3 regions of the Shewanella psychropiezotolerans genome follow, and region 2 is predicted to be linked to each of the others. Evidence: predicted binding sites of a transcription regulator. Region 2 holds the regulator's gene; each other region holds the start of a gene.

Region 1 (5,356 bases), 2.1 Mb from region 2:
CACGACGCTGAATAGCAGACTTCCACGAAACCGCAGTTTCTGCCGCATCACATGGACGCCAAACAGTCATGTTTGGAGTCATACGCAAGTTAGCAAGTTGCTCTACCGGCTGGTGAGTCGGACCGTCTTCACCTTGACCGATAGAGTCGTGAGTATAAACCCAGATATTTTGGATACCCATAAGTGCAGACATACGTACCGCATTACGTGCGTACTCCATAAACATCATGAAAGTTGCACCATAGTTGATGAAACCACCGTGAAGTGATGCACCATTCATGATACCGCTCATACCGAATTCACGTACACCGTAATAGATGTAGTTACCGGCTGGATCGTCTTGAATACCTTTTGAACCAGACCAAAGCGTCAGGTTAGAACCTGCAAGGTCGGCAGAGCCACCTAACATTTCAGGCAAGATAGCAGCGAATGTGCCAATAGAATTTTGTGATGCCTTACGGCTGGCAATGCCTTCAGCCTTGTCTTGACACTCTTGAATGAAAGCTTGTGCTTTCTCTTCAAAATCTGCCGGTAAGTCACCCGTGATCACGCGGCGCTTATATTCTGCGGCAAGTTCAGGGAATGCAGCTTCATAGGCAGCAAACTTGTCATTCCAGCTAGCTTCGTTAGTCGCGCCAGCATCTTTAGCATCCCAACCTGCGTATACATTGTCAGGGATTTCGAAAGGACCGTGATCCCAACCCAAGAATTCACGAGTCGCTGCGATCTCGGCATCACCCAGTGGTGCGCCGTGGCAGTTATGCGTACCTGACTTGTTAGGAGAACCGAAACCGATAACCGTTTTGCAGCAGATCATAGTCGGCTTGTCGGTAACTAACTTAGCAGCTTCGATGGCGGCGCGAATAGCATCGCTATCATGACCGTCAACGCCGGCAATCACATGCCAACCGTAAGCCTCGAAACGCTTTGGCGTATCGTCGGTAAACCAACCTTCGACGTGACCATCGATAGAGATGCCGTTGTCATCCCAAAACATGATGAGCTTGCCAAGACCTAAGGTTCCCGCTAAAGAACAGGCTTCGTGTGAGATGCCTTCCATCAGACAACCGTCACCCAAGAAACAGTAGGTGAAGTGATCGACGATGTCGTGACCAGGTTGGTTGAACTGAGCCGCTAAGGTCTTCTCAGCAATTGCCATACCTACGGCGTTACTGATACCAGCGCCCAGTGGACCTGTGGTCGTTTCAACACCCGGAGTGTAACCATATTCAGGGTGACCCGGTGTCTTAGAGTGCAACTGACGGAACTGTTTAAGCTCTTCGATAGGCAGTGCATAACCTGTCAGATGAAGCAAAGAGTATATAAGCATAGAACCATGGCCGTTTGATAAGACAAAACGGTCACGATCAACCCACTCAGGGTTATTAGGGTTGTGCTTAAGGAAGTCATTCCAAAGCACTTCAGCGATATCAGCCATCCCCATTGGTGCACCTGGGTGACCAGAATTGGCTTTTTGAACGGCATCCATACTTAATGCGCGGATAGCGTTTGCGAGTTCTTTACGAGATGACATGCTCTCTCCTGCTTGGTTTTGAGGTCTAGATCATCGAGCGCCATATCAATCAGCACTTAAATTAGAAATCGATGTTCTACTGCAAATTTTGGAGCCATATTTTCGCCCACATAACAGACGGACGCAAACGATAATTCACCGAATCACAATATTTCCCTGTAAGTCATAGGGGCGAACCGCCATCTTCGAAACATAGGATTCGCCAAACGCCGCTTTTACCTCATTTAAAGCTGAATTAAATTCATCAGTTCTAGTGAAGCTATAACACTGATAACTAAGAGGTTACAACTCAACAGCAAAATATATTTACATATTGAATGTCACAATATGTACTAATAATTAGTGAACGGGGGTGATCGCCGACTCATTTTGAATTAATATAGACGTCTAGATGTAGATACTTCTACACATTCAAATTGTTCAATGACGAGATTTCCCACCATGGCAAAGCACTTGTTTACTTCTGAGTCTGTATCAGAAGGTCATCCAGATAAAATCGCCGATCAGATTTCTGATGCGGTACTAGACGCAATCCTAGAGCAAGACCCTAAGGCTCGTGTCGCCTGCGAAACTTATGTAAAGACCGGTATGGTCATGGTCGGTGGTGAAGTCACGACTTCTGCTTGGGTCGATATCGAAGAGATCACCCGTAAAACAGTACGTGAAATTGGTTACACACATTCTGATATGGGCTTCGATGCCGACTCTTGCGCTATATTAAATGTCATTGGTAAACAGTCTCCAGACATTAACCAAGGTGTTGACCGTGCCGATCCTAAAGATCAAGGTGCCGGTGACCAAGGCTTGATGTTTGGTTATGCCAACAACGAAACCGACGTACTCATGCCAGCCCCTATTACCTATGCTCACGCTCTGGTAAAACGTCAATCAGAAGTACGTAAGAACAAGACTCTACCTTGGTTACGTCCTGACGCTAAAAGCCAAGTTACTTTCGCTTACGAAGACAACAAGATTGTCGGTATTGACGCAGTTGTTCTTTCGACTCAGCATTGCGACAGCGTGAATCAATCTGATCTGATTGAAGGTGTAATGGAAACCATCATCAAGCCAGTACTACCGGCTAAATGGTTATCTAAAGACACTAAATACTTCATCAACCCAACAGGCCGTTTCGTTATCGGTGGTCCAGTAGGTGATTGCGGTCTGACGGGTCGTAAGATCATCGTCGACACTTACGGCGGCATGGCTCGCCACGGTGGTGGTGCATTCTCGGGTAAAGATCCCTCGAAAGTCGATCGCAGTGCAGCATACGCGGCACGTTATGTGGCTAAAAACATAGTTGCTGCGGGTCTTGCCGATCGCTGTGAACTACAAGTTTCCTACGCTATTGGTGTTGCCGAGCCAACCTCTATCAGCATTGAAACCTTCGGTACCTGCAAGGTATCTGAAGAGCTACTAATAGCCTTGGTACGTGAGCACTTCGACCTACGTCCCTATGGCCTGACTGAGATGCTAGATCTGGCTCGCCCAATCTATCAAGCTACAGCGGCATACGGCCACTTCGGCCGTAATGAGTTCCCTTGGGAACGTACCGATAAAGCCGAGGCATTGAAAACGGCTGCTAAGCTATAAATTGGTTTATCCCGTCTAACGACTGTTAAACCCTAAAAACCGCCAAGTGGCGGTTTTTTTTGTGCCTTTAATAGCTCACCTCATCCCCTCGACAATTCTCCCGACCATTTTCATTTTTTACTACAAAATTAGTGATAAATTAAGCTGCAGTTAAGCTAGAACTCGGTAAACTAACACCTCATATTCGCCAATGTATTTATTGGTAACACTTTTTGGGAGAGACTAAGGTTGGAGAGACAATGGGAACTAACATAGGAAAATTGGTACTCCTTGCCCTTTTAATAGGCACTTCACTCTATTGGGGAGCCGATAACTTCACCAGCGGACCCACCAATCTGAAAGATACAGATAAGCTAAAGCTAGAGGCAACAGATGAAAGCGGTGAGCAAACTGCATCACCAGATGTGGCACAACTGAAAAGCAATCATCCACAACTGAGCGACAATATCCCCACCAGCTTGGCTAAAGATGTAGTACTGGACTCACTAGACGATCTTATCGCCCTATTTGATTCATTGGACTACAACACCCAAAGCTGGCTCGACGGTAATCGCGAAGTACCGCGTCTCACCTTCGAAGGTGTCAGCGATAACTGGCATAAGACATCTAACGAAATCCCCGTTCAACAAAAGAAAATGGTTTTTTTCCGACTGATGGCCCCCCTAATTCTTGTGTCTAACGAGAAGATATTGCTAGAGCGTCAGATAATTGAACGAGCCGGGCTTGATGCCCCGGAGCTAAAGCGCATAGCGTTAAAATACCGAGCGATAACGGATAGTAAGCTTCCACTTACCGAGGAGCTGCGCATGAATTTATTAAATCAGGTCGATATATTGCCACCTTCCTTAGTGCTAGCTCAAGCTGCCGAAGAGAGTGGCTGGGCCACCTCAAGATTCACTTTAGAGGGCAATGCATTCTTCGGTCAGTGGGATTTTAGTGGCAACGGCATGATCCCCAAGCAACAGCGTAAAGAGTTAGGTAACTATGGATTGGCAAGATTCGATAGCCCGTTAGCATCGGTAGAAGGTTACATGTTTAACCTAAATACCAATAATGCCTACCTGAAACTACGCCATCTTCGTGCCGAGCTAAGAAAGAGTGAACAAGCAATTACAGGACCGGAGCTCGCCGGTACGTTAGATAAGTACTCGGAACGTGGTCAGGCATACATAGATGGCATTCGTGAGATGATACGTTTTAATAAGTTAGATCAGGTGGATCAAGCTTATCTCAGTAGCAAGGCCCCGCTGCATTTAATCGGTAAGAATCAAGACTAGTTCGGTTCTATAAATTTAAGCGCTAACTTTCAGGTTCGAGTTAGCGCTTAAATCTAGCAATGGTCAAAATGCGCATACTCCATACACATGAATTCAACTTGTTGTAGCGATAATACAGGTACATTCACTTGCCTCAATGAAGACGTCTCTATATGCATGATATCGAGTGTACCTGTAGTAATGGCATGCTCACCTTTGCCATCTGATGGACCAGGCTCCTTAATGTGCTGTACCTTACCATCATGAGTTAGCAGCTGAATCGACGCGCTGTAATCATTGATGAGACCACAATTGATCCAAATCCTTTGCCATTTCACACAGTAAAATTGCTCACTGAACTCGCTCTTATCCCCTTCAATATCCGCGTGGTTATCCCTATGTAGAGTCACTTCATAGGCAATGCCAGACTCAAGTTTAATTGAATCATCTGCTCTCTTCTCCACATCTGCAGAAATAACAGCAATGACTAACTTCATATTATCGAAAGCCGACAGCGACTCTCTGGCATAGGGCGCGAGTAAACGTTGAACTTGCTGTAATATGTGTTTATCTGATCCGGAATTCATAATGACATTACCTGTGGAGGTTAATTCAAGTAGACAAGGCCAGTAAATAATAGTCTCTGTCATCGAAGGTAAAAAAATCCAACACCTGCATCGATGCTTTATTTGTGTGTGCCGAAAATGAAGCCATATTATCTTCGGCGATAAAGGTAAGCATAAATGGGAATTTAACTTGCACCTGAGTTTTTATCTCACTGACCAGAGCTTCAAAAATACCTTGGCCACGATAATCCTTCTTAATCCAGATAGGACCATATTGGCATGAATTACTCTTAGTTAACTTGATCCCGCCAAGGCTGAATTCCTTTATTCTCTTAAGAATATGTCGGTACACAGGCCAAGATTCAAAAAAAGACCAAGTCCCCGCAATCACGTAGCCCACTATTTCA
Region 2 (5,356 bases):
GGATATTATTAGGCTTGAGGGAAATACCGATAGCAAGGGAAGTGTCAGATATAATGATGCTCTGGGATTGCGCAGAGCCGTAACTACGCAGGATTACCTCGGTAAGCAAGGGGTGAATGCGGTGCAACTTAAGAGCGAAAGCCTTGGCGAGGCTAAGCCTTTAGCCAGCAATGATACAGCCGAAGGCAGGAGGGTGAATCGACGGGTTGATCTCCTCGTGTCTCCCCAAGAGGAAAACTAAGTTTATGTGTTAATTTAGGTATAGGGCCTGAGGGCTGCTTCATCCTCAGGTTCTGGCGCTATTTCCCAGTGTACGCCTCCTAAATAACGTCTAAACAGCTAATGACCTAGTGTCATTAGCCTGCCTTTTAACTTCTTAACTTTGGTGTATTTGTTTCTGTGTTTGATGACTAGAGAGTGGTCGATACCTCCTTTTATCTCCTCTAGCATAAAGACAAATATCAGCCTGTGGTTTTAAGATAATTCCTAGGTCTTACTGCTGAACATTTTATGGATTATATGCTTTAGGTCTATATGGAAAATAGACAAATAACAGTGCTGAATTTAGCTGTTTCTAAACTAGATTCGTTGGCGATATAACATAATAAATATTCATATTTATTATGTGGTTAAGTTAGATAATTACTTGTGGTGGAAGCCTGTTGAAAAAAAGATCAAAATAAATCGATACAAGTGTTGGTTTTTTGAGCGTTTATCGTACACAATTCTGAATGTTGGACTATCTTTAAATTCGACTGTTTTTATGTCTCTCTACTTATTTTTGTGAGTATTATTCAGAGCGCTACGCTGAATAATACCAAGTAGGAAGCAAGGTAAATAACATAAGAAAATAAAAATAAAGATAAGGGCTGAAAGGATGAAAATGCTCAAACTTGCACTTAGCTGTGCACTGATACTCTCCCCGTCGATGGCTATCGCAGGGCAGCAATACTACGAGGCTCGCAGCGATGCCATGGGCGGCGCTGGCGTGGCATCATCAAACCGTGAGGGGGCAGCCTTCATCAATCCCGCTCTATTGGCCCTGCAAGCACCTAAATTCAATAATTTTGCTATGTTACTACCCGCAATCGGAGCCGATGGCGCCGATAAAGATCAGATGGTAGATAAGTTTGATTCACTGCAAGACTCCTATGATGCATTAGATGCCGCCATCTCTGCCGGCAATGCAACCGCAGTCGATCTCCATCGTGGTGAGCTGGTCAGCGATCTCGAGTCTTTAAAAGATAATAATGCCTATGTGAGTGCGGGCATTGGATTTTCTATCGTATTACCCACACATAAGATGCCTATGGCGGTATTTTATAAGAGCTATATCGATGCAATAGGAGTCGCTGCTATCGCCCAGTCAGATATAGATAGTCTCAATGCATTAGATCCAGATAATCCCCCAGCACTGACAGACTTAGATTCACAAGGTGCTGTAGTTGCTGGCGTGGTTTCTGATTTAGGCGTAGCCCTGAGTTTTCCACTTTCAATCGTCAATATGCCCATTGCGGTTGGGATATCGCCTAAGCTTCAGCTGATAGACACATATAACTACGTAGTAAGTGCCAATAACTTCGAAGCCAGTGATTTTGATGATGCCAAGTACAGAAACGACGAAACCACATTTAACCTAGATGTTGGTATCGCGATGGAGCCTATATCTGGATTAACGGTAGGCCTGTCAGGTCGTAATCTTATTAGCCAAGATGTCGAGACCGTAGAGACCCAAGGCCGTAAATTTACCTATCAGGTTGAGCCACAATTTACTGCAGGCATCGCCTATGATTGGGAGAGTATAACCGTAACATCTGATATCGATCTTAACGCTTATAAGCGCTTCGAAGAAATTGGTGCTACTCAGTATTGGCGCGTTGGCGGAGAGTTGCAGGCTACGGATTGGTTTGCACTGCGTTTAGGTTATCGTCATGACATGAAAGACAATACGGCAAATATCTATTCATTAGGGACAGGATTTGAATTTGGGCGAGTCTTCTTTCTGGACTTTACCGGCATGGTCGGCAGCGATGATGCCATCGGCGGTGTACTACAAACGTCATATCATTTTTAAATTTAAAGAAGGTTCGAGGACGCGACTACGTCGCTAGGAGTCCGTTCGTAAACTCACTTCGAGAAGTTCGCCAACAAGTAGGCTAGGGGTAAGAGCAACAGCCTTTGACCTGTCTTTTCCTCGCAGTCGCGCAGCGACGTCCTCGAAGGCGCTTCTCAGCCGCTCTCGTAGGGCAAAGCCCGTCCTAGTAGCTATCCCAATTCCATTAACGACTTTACTGCCAATAAGCTTGCACAGATTGAACATAAGATGAGTGTTGCCTTACGAGTCTTATCTTTATCAACATGTCCTATCAGTCTTCCCGCCACCACATAACCTAAGATCACCGAAGGTAGAAGCAGCAGCGACAGCCATAGATGCTTAATGCTGAGTAAGCCTGTGATTGCCAAAATAACCAAGGCGATCATTGAGCTGAAGATGAAGAAAGCCGATAGCGCAGCACGAAACTGACGGGCGTCTTTTCCTGCAAGCAGAATGGCCAGTGGGGGACCACCGATAGCGGCGATATTGCCAAATACGCCTGATATCACGCCGGCGCCAAACAGGCTCTTGCGGTTAACGGCTATGTTGAACTTAAGCAAACTTAATATGACCGCCGCGGCAACTATGCCCGATATGGCCAGCCCAAGAACTGGTTGTGGTGCATATATCAATAAGCCCGCACCGATAAACCCTCCTGGTATTCGCCCAAGCAACGCATATTGCAGCCCATTAAACTCAAGGGCACCTCGCTCTCTAAATAGGGTCAACAAAGAGATAGAGAAGCCCATGATGATAACCGGGGCTGGTACTAGCTCAGGATCGACGATATACAGCAGGGGAGAGGCGACAATGGCTAAACCGAAACCGATAAGGCTCTGGGTCAAGGCTCCACAGAAGATAATGAGTGAGGCTAGGGCGAGGGTCGTTGGGTCTATCATTGAAAGCACGGCATTTTCTCTCAATTATTAATGTATTGTGGGTGGAGAAGGAGTTGGCGTTATTAATTTTTAACAATAGACTCGAAATTAAGCTGTTAGTTGGTCTCGATTGTTTCTTCAGGGTTATCTTCGGGGTCAATAGTCGTGTAGAAGTAAACAGGGATCGCAATGCGATCCCTGAAACTGACTGGTCAAGCGTTAAGTGAGTCCGATTACTCCACATCTTCCCACTCAATACCCATCTGATCCATCAAGCGCTTCACTTCGGCTGGGATAGTATCAGGCTTATCTTTAGACAAGTCATCGTCGTTAGGTAGAGGCTGACCTGTGTATGCATGCAAGAATGCCTCACAAAGCAATTCACTGTTGGTGGCATGACGCAGGTTATTCACTTGGCGGCGCGTGCGCTCATCGGTAAGAACCTTAAGTACCTTCAAGGGAATAGAAACAGTAATTTTCTTTACTTGTTCATTCTTCTTGCCGTGTTCAGCATATGGGCTGATATAATCGCCATTCCACTCAGTCATTGACTCACCTGTATATTCAAATTTCGGGGCAGATTTTAACCCTTTAAATTGTACAGTCAAATTATTGCCTCTTATTTATGACAATTGCAAATAGATTTCCATATGTTTAGACGTCTAAACGTCTATATTTGGTTGACGCTAGGCTTCCCCTTAGGTACATTTAGACGTCCAGACATCTCTTGCCACATTTTTGTTGGTAAGAAAGGTGTTCAGTAAATAGTTTAGGAGTAGTAGATGACCGAACGTAAGTTAGCCACAATTGCAGTGCGTCAAGGGATTGAGTCCGATACCCAATATGGTGCTGTGGTGCCCCCCATCTATTTGTCGACTAACTACTCCTTCGATGGGCATAAGAATCCCAGAGACTATGACTATAGTCGTTCGGGTAATCCGACTCGCTCTATTCTAGGTGATGCTATCGCCGCTCTGGAAAAAGGTGCCACTGGCGTGGTGACTTGTACAGGTATGGCTGCGATTACATTGGTGACTAGCCTGCTTGGCCCTGATGACCTGCTTGTCGTCCCCCATGACTGTTATGGCGGAAGTTATCGTCTGTTTACTAACTTAGCCAAGAAGGGAGCCTTTAAACTTGCAGTGGTCGATCAGACCGACGGTGCAGCACTCGAAGCCGCCATTGCCCGTAAGCCTAAGATGGTTTGGCTGGAAACACCATCGAATCCTCTACTGCGTGTCGTCGATATAGAAGCAATTTCCAAGGCGAGTAAGTTGGTCGATGCCTTAGTGGTAGTCGATAATACGTTCTTATCGCCAATTTTGCAGCAACCACTGCTTCTCGGTGCCGATATCGTTATTCATTCGACCACTAAGTACATTAATGGTCATAGCGACGTAGTCGGTGGTGCCGTCGTCGCTAAAGATGCCGAGCTAGGTGAGTTATTACATTGGTGGTCTAATACCTTAGGTCTAACAGGATCAGCCTTCGATAGTTACCTGACCCTACGCGGCATTCGCACCTTAGCGGTACGCATTCGTGAACATCAGGCTAATGCTCAGCGGGTGTTAGCGGTATTAACTGCCAGCGAGGCGGTCGATAAGGTGTATTATCCGGGCCTGAGTGATCACCCTGGTCATAAGATCGCGGCGAAGCAACAGAAAGGCTTCGGTGCCATGCTCAGTTTCGAGCTGAAGGGTGGAGAAAAGGAGCTGGTTGCTTTTCTTGACAAACTTTCTGTGTTTTCTCTTGCAGAAAGTTTAGGTGGGGTAGAGAGTTTAGTCGCAGTTCCTGCGACAATGACCCACAGAGCTATGGAGCCAGAGGCTCGAGCAGAAGCTGGGGTAAAAGAGACCCTAATCCGTCTTTCAGTGGGTATCGAAGATGCCGATGATTTAGTTGCCGATATTGAAGCTGGACTCGCAGCAGCGGCGAGTTGTTAATCTCGGTAGATAGGAGTTAAAGATGGCGCGTTGTCATTTGCACAAATTTGGTGGTTCTAGCTTAGCGGATGCAGATTGCTACCGCCGTGTTGCTCATATCCTTCTCACTCACGGCAACAGCGACGATCTCGTCGTGGTATCGGCCGCAGGTAAGAGCACCAACTTTCTTTATAAACTGCTGGAACTCAAAGACACAGGTCAGCTATGGCAGGAAGAGCTGCAGGTGTTGATCAGCTTTCAACAGAATCTAATTGAGCAGCTACTTTCTAACGAGCAGGCCAGAAGCCTGAGAGAGCGCTTGTCTATCGACAAGTATCAGCTCATTAGCCTATTTTCTCTAGAGGCGTTAAACGAATATAAAAGAAGTGAAGTGGTGAGTTTCGGTGAGCGTTGGTCTGCTCGTCTTCTGGCTGCATTACTCAGAGAGTCGGGTGTTGCTG
Region 3 (5,356 bases), 2.0 Mb from region 2:
GCCGCTTTGATAGTCGTGATGATCTTGCGCTTGGTCTGTGACAGGCGTTTCTCGCGCATCACATCGTACTCCTGATAGGCGGCGTCTATGGTGGCCTGACGAGTCTCGTTATTAATCAGCTTGGACACCATAGGCACGGCGCGTGAGGCGTCGGCGATATAGATGGCCCCTGTCGGTGAGTGTGGGGCAATTTTTACCGCGGTGTGAATTTTCGAGCAGGTCGCGCCGCCGATTATCGTTGGAATGGTTAAGCCCGCCTTATGGAAGCTCTTAACGTTATGCACCATCTCATCCAGACTCGGGGTGATAAGCCCTGACATGCCTATGATGTCGACGTTCTCGGCTATGGCCACGTCGATGATCTTCTCCACCGGCACCATGACTCCGAGGTCGATAACATCATAGCCGTTACAGGCCAGTACCACGCCGACAATATTTTTGCCGATATCGTGCACGTCACCCTTAACGGTGACCATTAAGATCTTGCCGTTTGACTGACCCGGCGTCTTCTCTTCTTCGATATAGGGGTTGAGGTAAGCCACGGCTTTTTTCATTACCCGGGCAGATTTTACCACCTGAGGTAGGAACATCTTGCCCGAGCCGAACAGGTCACCGACGACATTCATGCCGTCCATTAGAGCGCCTTCGATCACATCAAGCGGACGGCTCGACGCTGCTCGCGCCTCTTCCGTGTCTTCGTCGATATAATCTGTGATGCCTTTAACCAGAGCGTGGGCTAGACGTTTATTGACCTCCCAGCTGCGCCATTCGAGATCTTCTTTTTTGGCGGTTTGACTGCCGTCGCCGCGAAACTTCTCCGCTACTTCCAATAACAGTTCTGTGTTATTGGTGGCATCGCCATTCTTATCGACTGCGGTGCAAGCAAAGTTCCCGACTATGGCCTCGACCCTTTCCTTAAGCTCTGGGTCGATATCGTCATAGATGGCTAATTGACCAGCGTTGACGATACCCATGTCCATGCCGGCCTGAATCGCGTGATAGAGGAACACGGCATGAATCGCCTCTCGGACCGGATTGTTACCACGGAAGGAGAAGGAGACGTTAGATACACCGCCGGAAATCATCGCGTGGGGCAAGGTGCGCTTTATCTCGGCGGTGGCTTCGATAAAGTCGACGGCATAGTTATCATGCTCTTCGATACCCGTGGCGATGGCGAAAATGTTGGGATCGAAGATGATATCTTCCGGCGGGAAGCCCACCTTATCTACCAATACCCGGTAGGCGCGGGTACAGATCTCTATTTTGCGCGCCTTAGTATCGGCCTGGCCCTGTTCGTCGAAGGCCATGATGATGGCCGCAGCGCCGTAGCGTTTAACTAAGGTGGCCTGCTGGATAAACTTCTCTTCTCCCTCTTTTAGCGAGATGGAGTTAACGATACCTTTACCCTGGATACACTTAAGTCCGGCCTCGATCACTTCCCATTTGGAGGAGTCGATCATAATCGGCACACGTGAGATATCAGGCTCGGAGGCGATAAGGTTCAGGAATTTGTGCATGATTTCGGCGCCGTCGAGCATGCCCTCATCCATGTTGATATCTATGATCTGCGCGCCGTTCTCTACTTGATCGCGGGCAACAGAAAGCGCCTCTTCGAATTCACCAGTCTTGATAAGACGTAAAAACTTGGCCGAGCCAGTGACGTTGGTACGCTCACCCACGTTAAGAAACAGCGAGTTTTTGTCTATGGTCAGCGGCTCAAGTCCAGCCAGACGACAGGCCACCGGGATATCGGGTAGCGGACGGGCGGGGTACTTGATAACGGCTTCGCGAATGACGCGAATATGATTCGGCGTGGTACCACAACAGCCACCGATTATATTAAGGAAGCCGTCCTGGGCCCACTCACCGATAATATCGGCCATCTGCTTAGGGGTTTCATCATAGCCACCGAACTCATTGGGCAAGCCCGCATTTGGATGAGCCGAGACGAAACACTCGGAAATCTTAGATAGCTCTTCTACATAAGGGCGCAGCTCTTTAGGTCCCAGGGCGCAGTTAAGGCCAATTGATAGCGGCTTAACATGGCGTAGTGAGTTGTAGAAGGCTTCGGTGGTTTGTCCGGTCAGGGTACGGCCCGATGCATCGGTAATGGTGCCGGATATCATGATAGGCAAGCGTGCACCGAGATCGTCATAGACAGTCTCGACGGCAAAAAGTGCGGCTTTGGCGTTTAAGGTGTCGAAAATGGTTTCTACCATGATGATATCGGCGCCGCCCTCAATCAGGGCATTGATAGACTCAACATAAGCCTCGACCAGTTCATCGAAGGTGACATTTCGGTATCCCGGGTCATTCACATCCGGGCTGATAGAACAGGTGCGGTTAGTCGGGCCGAGTACACCGGCTACATAGCAGCTGCGGCCAGTCTCTTGCTCCACTTCATCGGCAGCGGCGCGGGCGAGGCGGGCTCCCTCAAGGTTTATCTGGGCCGAGAACTCCTGCATGTCGTAGTCGGCCATGGCGATACGCGTCGAGTTGAAGGTGTTGGTCTCGATAATATCGGCGCCGGCCAGCAGGTATTGTTTATGAATGCCCTTGATGGCAGCAGCTTGAGTCAGCACCAACATGTCGTTGTTGCCTTTAACATCCTTATGCCAGTCTTTGAATTGTTCGCCGCGAAAATCTTCCTCTTCCAACTTAAGGTCTTGGATCATGGTGCCCATGGCACCATCGAGAATGAGGATCCCTTGTTCGAGTTGTCGGGTCAATTTTAAGGTGAGTTGTTGACCTTTCTCTTTGGTTAATCTTTGGGTACTTAGGGTGCCACTGGCCATAAATTCTACCTGCCTTAATAGATCTGCGCTGCATCTCTATTGAAACCACTGCGTGGTATCGTTTGGATGTTTATACGTATAGACGTCTATACTAAACCAGACACGTATCTGTGTCGAGTTGCCATATTGTGTGTTCTATCACCTTGTATATTGACTTATTTGTGAATGAATTTTCCACTCTTTTAAGGTCTGAACTATGCTTTAAGCAGGCTCTTTACTGGAGAAATGTGGTGTGGAGGAAAAATAATAATCAAGCAGCCTTCAGACTGTTGGCTCTAATTATGTGGTTTTTTATTGTCTCATGGCCAGTCGCCAGCAACATAGCATTCAGCCTATCTAGTATGTTACTGAGTATCACTTTGATTTGGCTGTCTTTAATTCTATTTTTATATGCTTTGACTAAGTAGGTTAGTCGATGATGTGTAGACATGCATTGGAGCCCAATTTACCTCTCCAGCCTCTCGCTGAGACGGTAAAAGTTGTGCTTTGTGCTCTGTATCCTCAAATTCCTCATGACAGAGAGTTTTATGTAAAATCCAAGGTGGTGAGATGATTAGCGCTACGAGTTTGCTGCTGATCATATTAGCTTATGTAGGCTTTCTATATATGATTGCTGCCTGGGCTGAAGCTGGTAGCGAACTAGCTCAAAAGATCACCACCAGCGCCGCAGTTTACGCCCTGTCCTTAGCCATATATTGTACCAGTTGGACTTTCTTCGGCAGTGTCGGTATCGCCACTCGCTCTAGCATCTTGATGTTGACTATCTATCTGGGCCCGACGCTCTTGATGATCGTTATCTGGCCCTTGATGCAAAGAATATTGCTGATTAAGCAGATATACAGGGTGACCAGTATCGCTGACTTCCTCTCTGCCAGATATAATCGCAGTGTGTCGCTGGCGGGACTCGCGGCCTTAGTGGCCATGATAGGCATAGTGCCTTATTTAGCCCTGCAGCTTAAGGCGATAAATACGTCTATCGACTTGCTTCTGGCGGTGCAAGTCGGGACTAAGCTCACTATAGCCTGGTTGGTTTGGCTGGGCGTCGCCCTGTTTACCATAGTGTTTGGTATCCGCCATCTGGACCCCACTGAGCGTCACCCAGGCATGATGTTGGCGTTGGCGGTAGAAGGTGTGGTTAAGCTGGCAGCCATGTTGACCGTCGGGGTATTTGTCTGTTTCGTGATGTTCGACTCTCCCCTGGATATCTTTGCTCAATTGGAACAGAAGATGCCTGAGGCTGCGGCTAATATGTCGTCGAAACCCGCATTTGTCACTTGGTTTAGTTACCTCATATTAGCGGGAACAGCCTTCATGCTACTTCCACGGCAGTTCCATGTGATGGTGGTGGAGAACCCGGACCCTAATCATGTTAAAAAAGTCCAGTGGTGGCTGCCTGTCTATCTCATCTTGATGACCTTGTTTGTCACGCCTATTGCGGCGGCGGGCTTGCTACTGTTGGGGCCCGAAACAGCCGATAGCTATATGTTGTCTATTCCCATGTTAGCCGGGCAAGAGCTATTGACTATCTTCGTGTTCATTGGTGGTTTCTCAGCCTCTATGGCCATGCTTATGGTGTCGGGAATGACTCTATCGACCATGTTCAGTAACCACTTGGTTTTACCTCTCATTCAGTGGTTCAGACCGGATAGTCGCTTGAAGAAGTATTTACTGCAATCTCGCTGGTTGGCGGTTTTTATCGTGCTTGGGGCCGGGCAGATGTTTTACCTCTATCTGGGCGAGTCCTACATGTTGGTTAACATGGGGATGATCTCATTTTGCGCCGTGTTACAGTTTCTGCCCTTGGTTATTGCCGGTTTATATTGGCCTCAGGTCACAACGAAAGGCGCATTTTCGGGCCTGTGCGCTGGCTTTGGCATCTGGGCTTATTGTTTGCTTTTACCTGCAATCATGAAAAGTGGTTGGATCAATGCCGATATTTTGTTAACGGGTCCCTTCGGCATAGGTTGGCTGCATCCCGAGCATCTATTGGGCACCGAAATGCACAAGATCAGTCATGGCGCTTTCTGGTCCATGGCGGCAAACATCTCGGCGCTGGTATTGGGCAGTCTGTACTCTAAGATGTCCGGGGAAGAGAAGCGTTACAATGCCGAGTTTATGGATGTGATGGCTGAGCGTGTGGCTGAAGATGAAGCCATCATGGATACCTTGCCCAGAAATATCGAGCTTGATCCTAAGCTTAAATTACTCAAAGGTATATTCAGCCAGTATCTGACTCCTGAATATGCCGAGATGAAACTGGCAGCCTGTCTGATCGAGGCTGAACTCAATGAGGCTAGTCTGATCAATGTGCAGGAACTGGCAAATCTGGAGCGAACCACTGAGAGGCAGTTGAGTGGTATCACTGGGGCAGCGGTGGCCCACATGGTGGTGACTCAGTCTAACCTTTATTCCGAGCAAGAGATCCGCACCTTAGAGCGTTATTACGGTCAGTTATTGGCACAGTTGAAAATAAGTCCGGCTCAGTTAAGGCAACAACTTAACTACTCGAAAGAGAAAGAGTTGTTGGCTAAGCGATACTCAGAGCAGATGCAGGGTATAGT

Evidence for each region. The regulator MetJ, encoded in region 2, represses methionine synthesis genes. The targets are predictions, from matches to a motif close to TAGACGTCTAGACGTCTA.
Region 1: the regulator MetJ is predicted to act here: its motif matches at 1,915-1,932, upstream of metK (methionine adenosyltransferase).
Region 3: the regulator MetJ is predicted to act here: its motif matches at 2,867-2,884, upstream of metH (methionine synthase).

The regions. Positions count from the first base shown of each region.
Region 1 covers NZ_CP041614.1:1,195,534-1,200,889, reverse strand. Annotated here, with positions in the region: gene tkt (transketolase) at 1-1,534, opposite strand, end outside; gene metK (methionine adenosyltransferase) at 1,976-3,127, shown strand; gene FM037_RS05315 (glucosaminidase domain-containing protein) at 3,367-4,404, shown strand; gene FM037_RS05310 (hypothetical protein) at 4,458-4,970, opposite strand; partial or broken gene FM037_RS05305 (N-acetyltransferase family protein) at 4,996-5,356, opposite strand, start outside.
Region 2 covers NZ_CP041614.1:5,550,384-5,555,739, reverse strand. Annotated here, with positions in the region: gene FM037_RS24270 (OmpA family protein) at 1-241, shown strand, start outside; gene FM037_RS24265 (conjugal transfer protein TraF) at 878-2,074, shown strand; gene FM037_RS24260 (sulfite exporter TauE/SafE family protein) at 2,266-3,003, opposite strand; gene FM037_RS28665 (hypothetical protein) at 3,048-3,200, shown strand; gene metJ (met regulon transcriptional regulator MetJ) at 3,207-3,521, opposite strand; gene metB (cystathionine gamma-synthase) at 3,756-4,916, shown strand; gene FM037_RS24245 (bifunctional aspartate kinase/homoserine dehydrogenase II) at 4,939-5,356, shown strand, end outside.
Region 3 covers NZ_CP041614.1:1,093,286-1,098,641, forward strand. Annotated here, with positions in the region: gene metH (methionine synthase) at 1-2,795, opposite strand, end outside; gene FM037_RS04870 (ATP-binding protein) at 3,345-5,356, shown strand, end outside.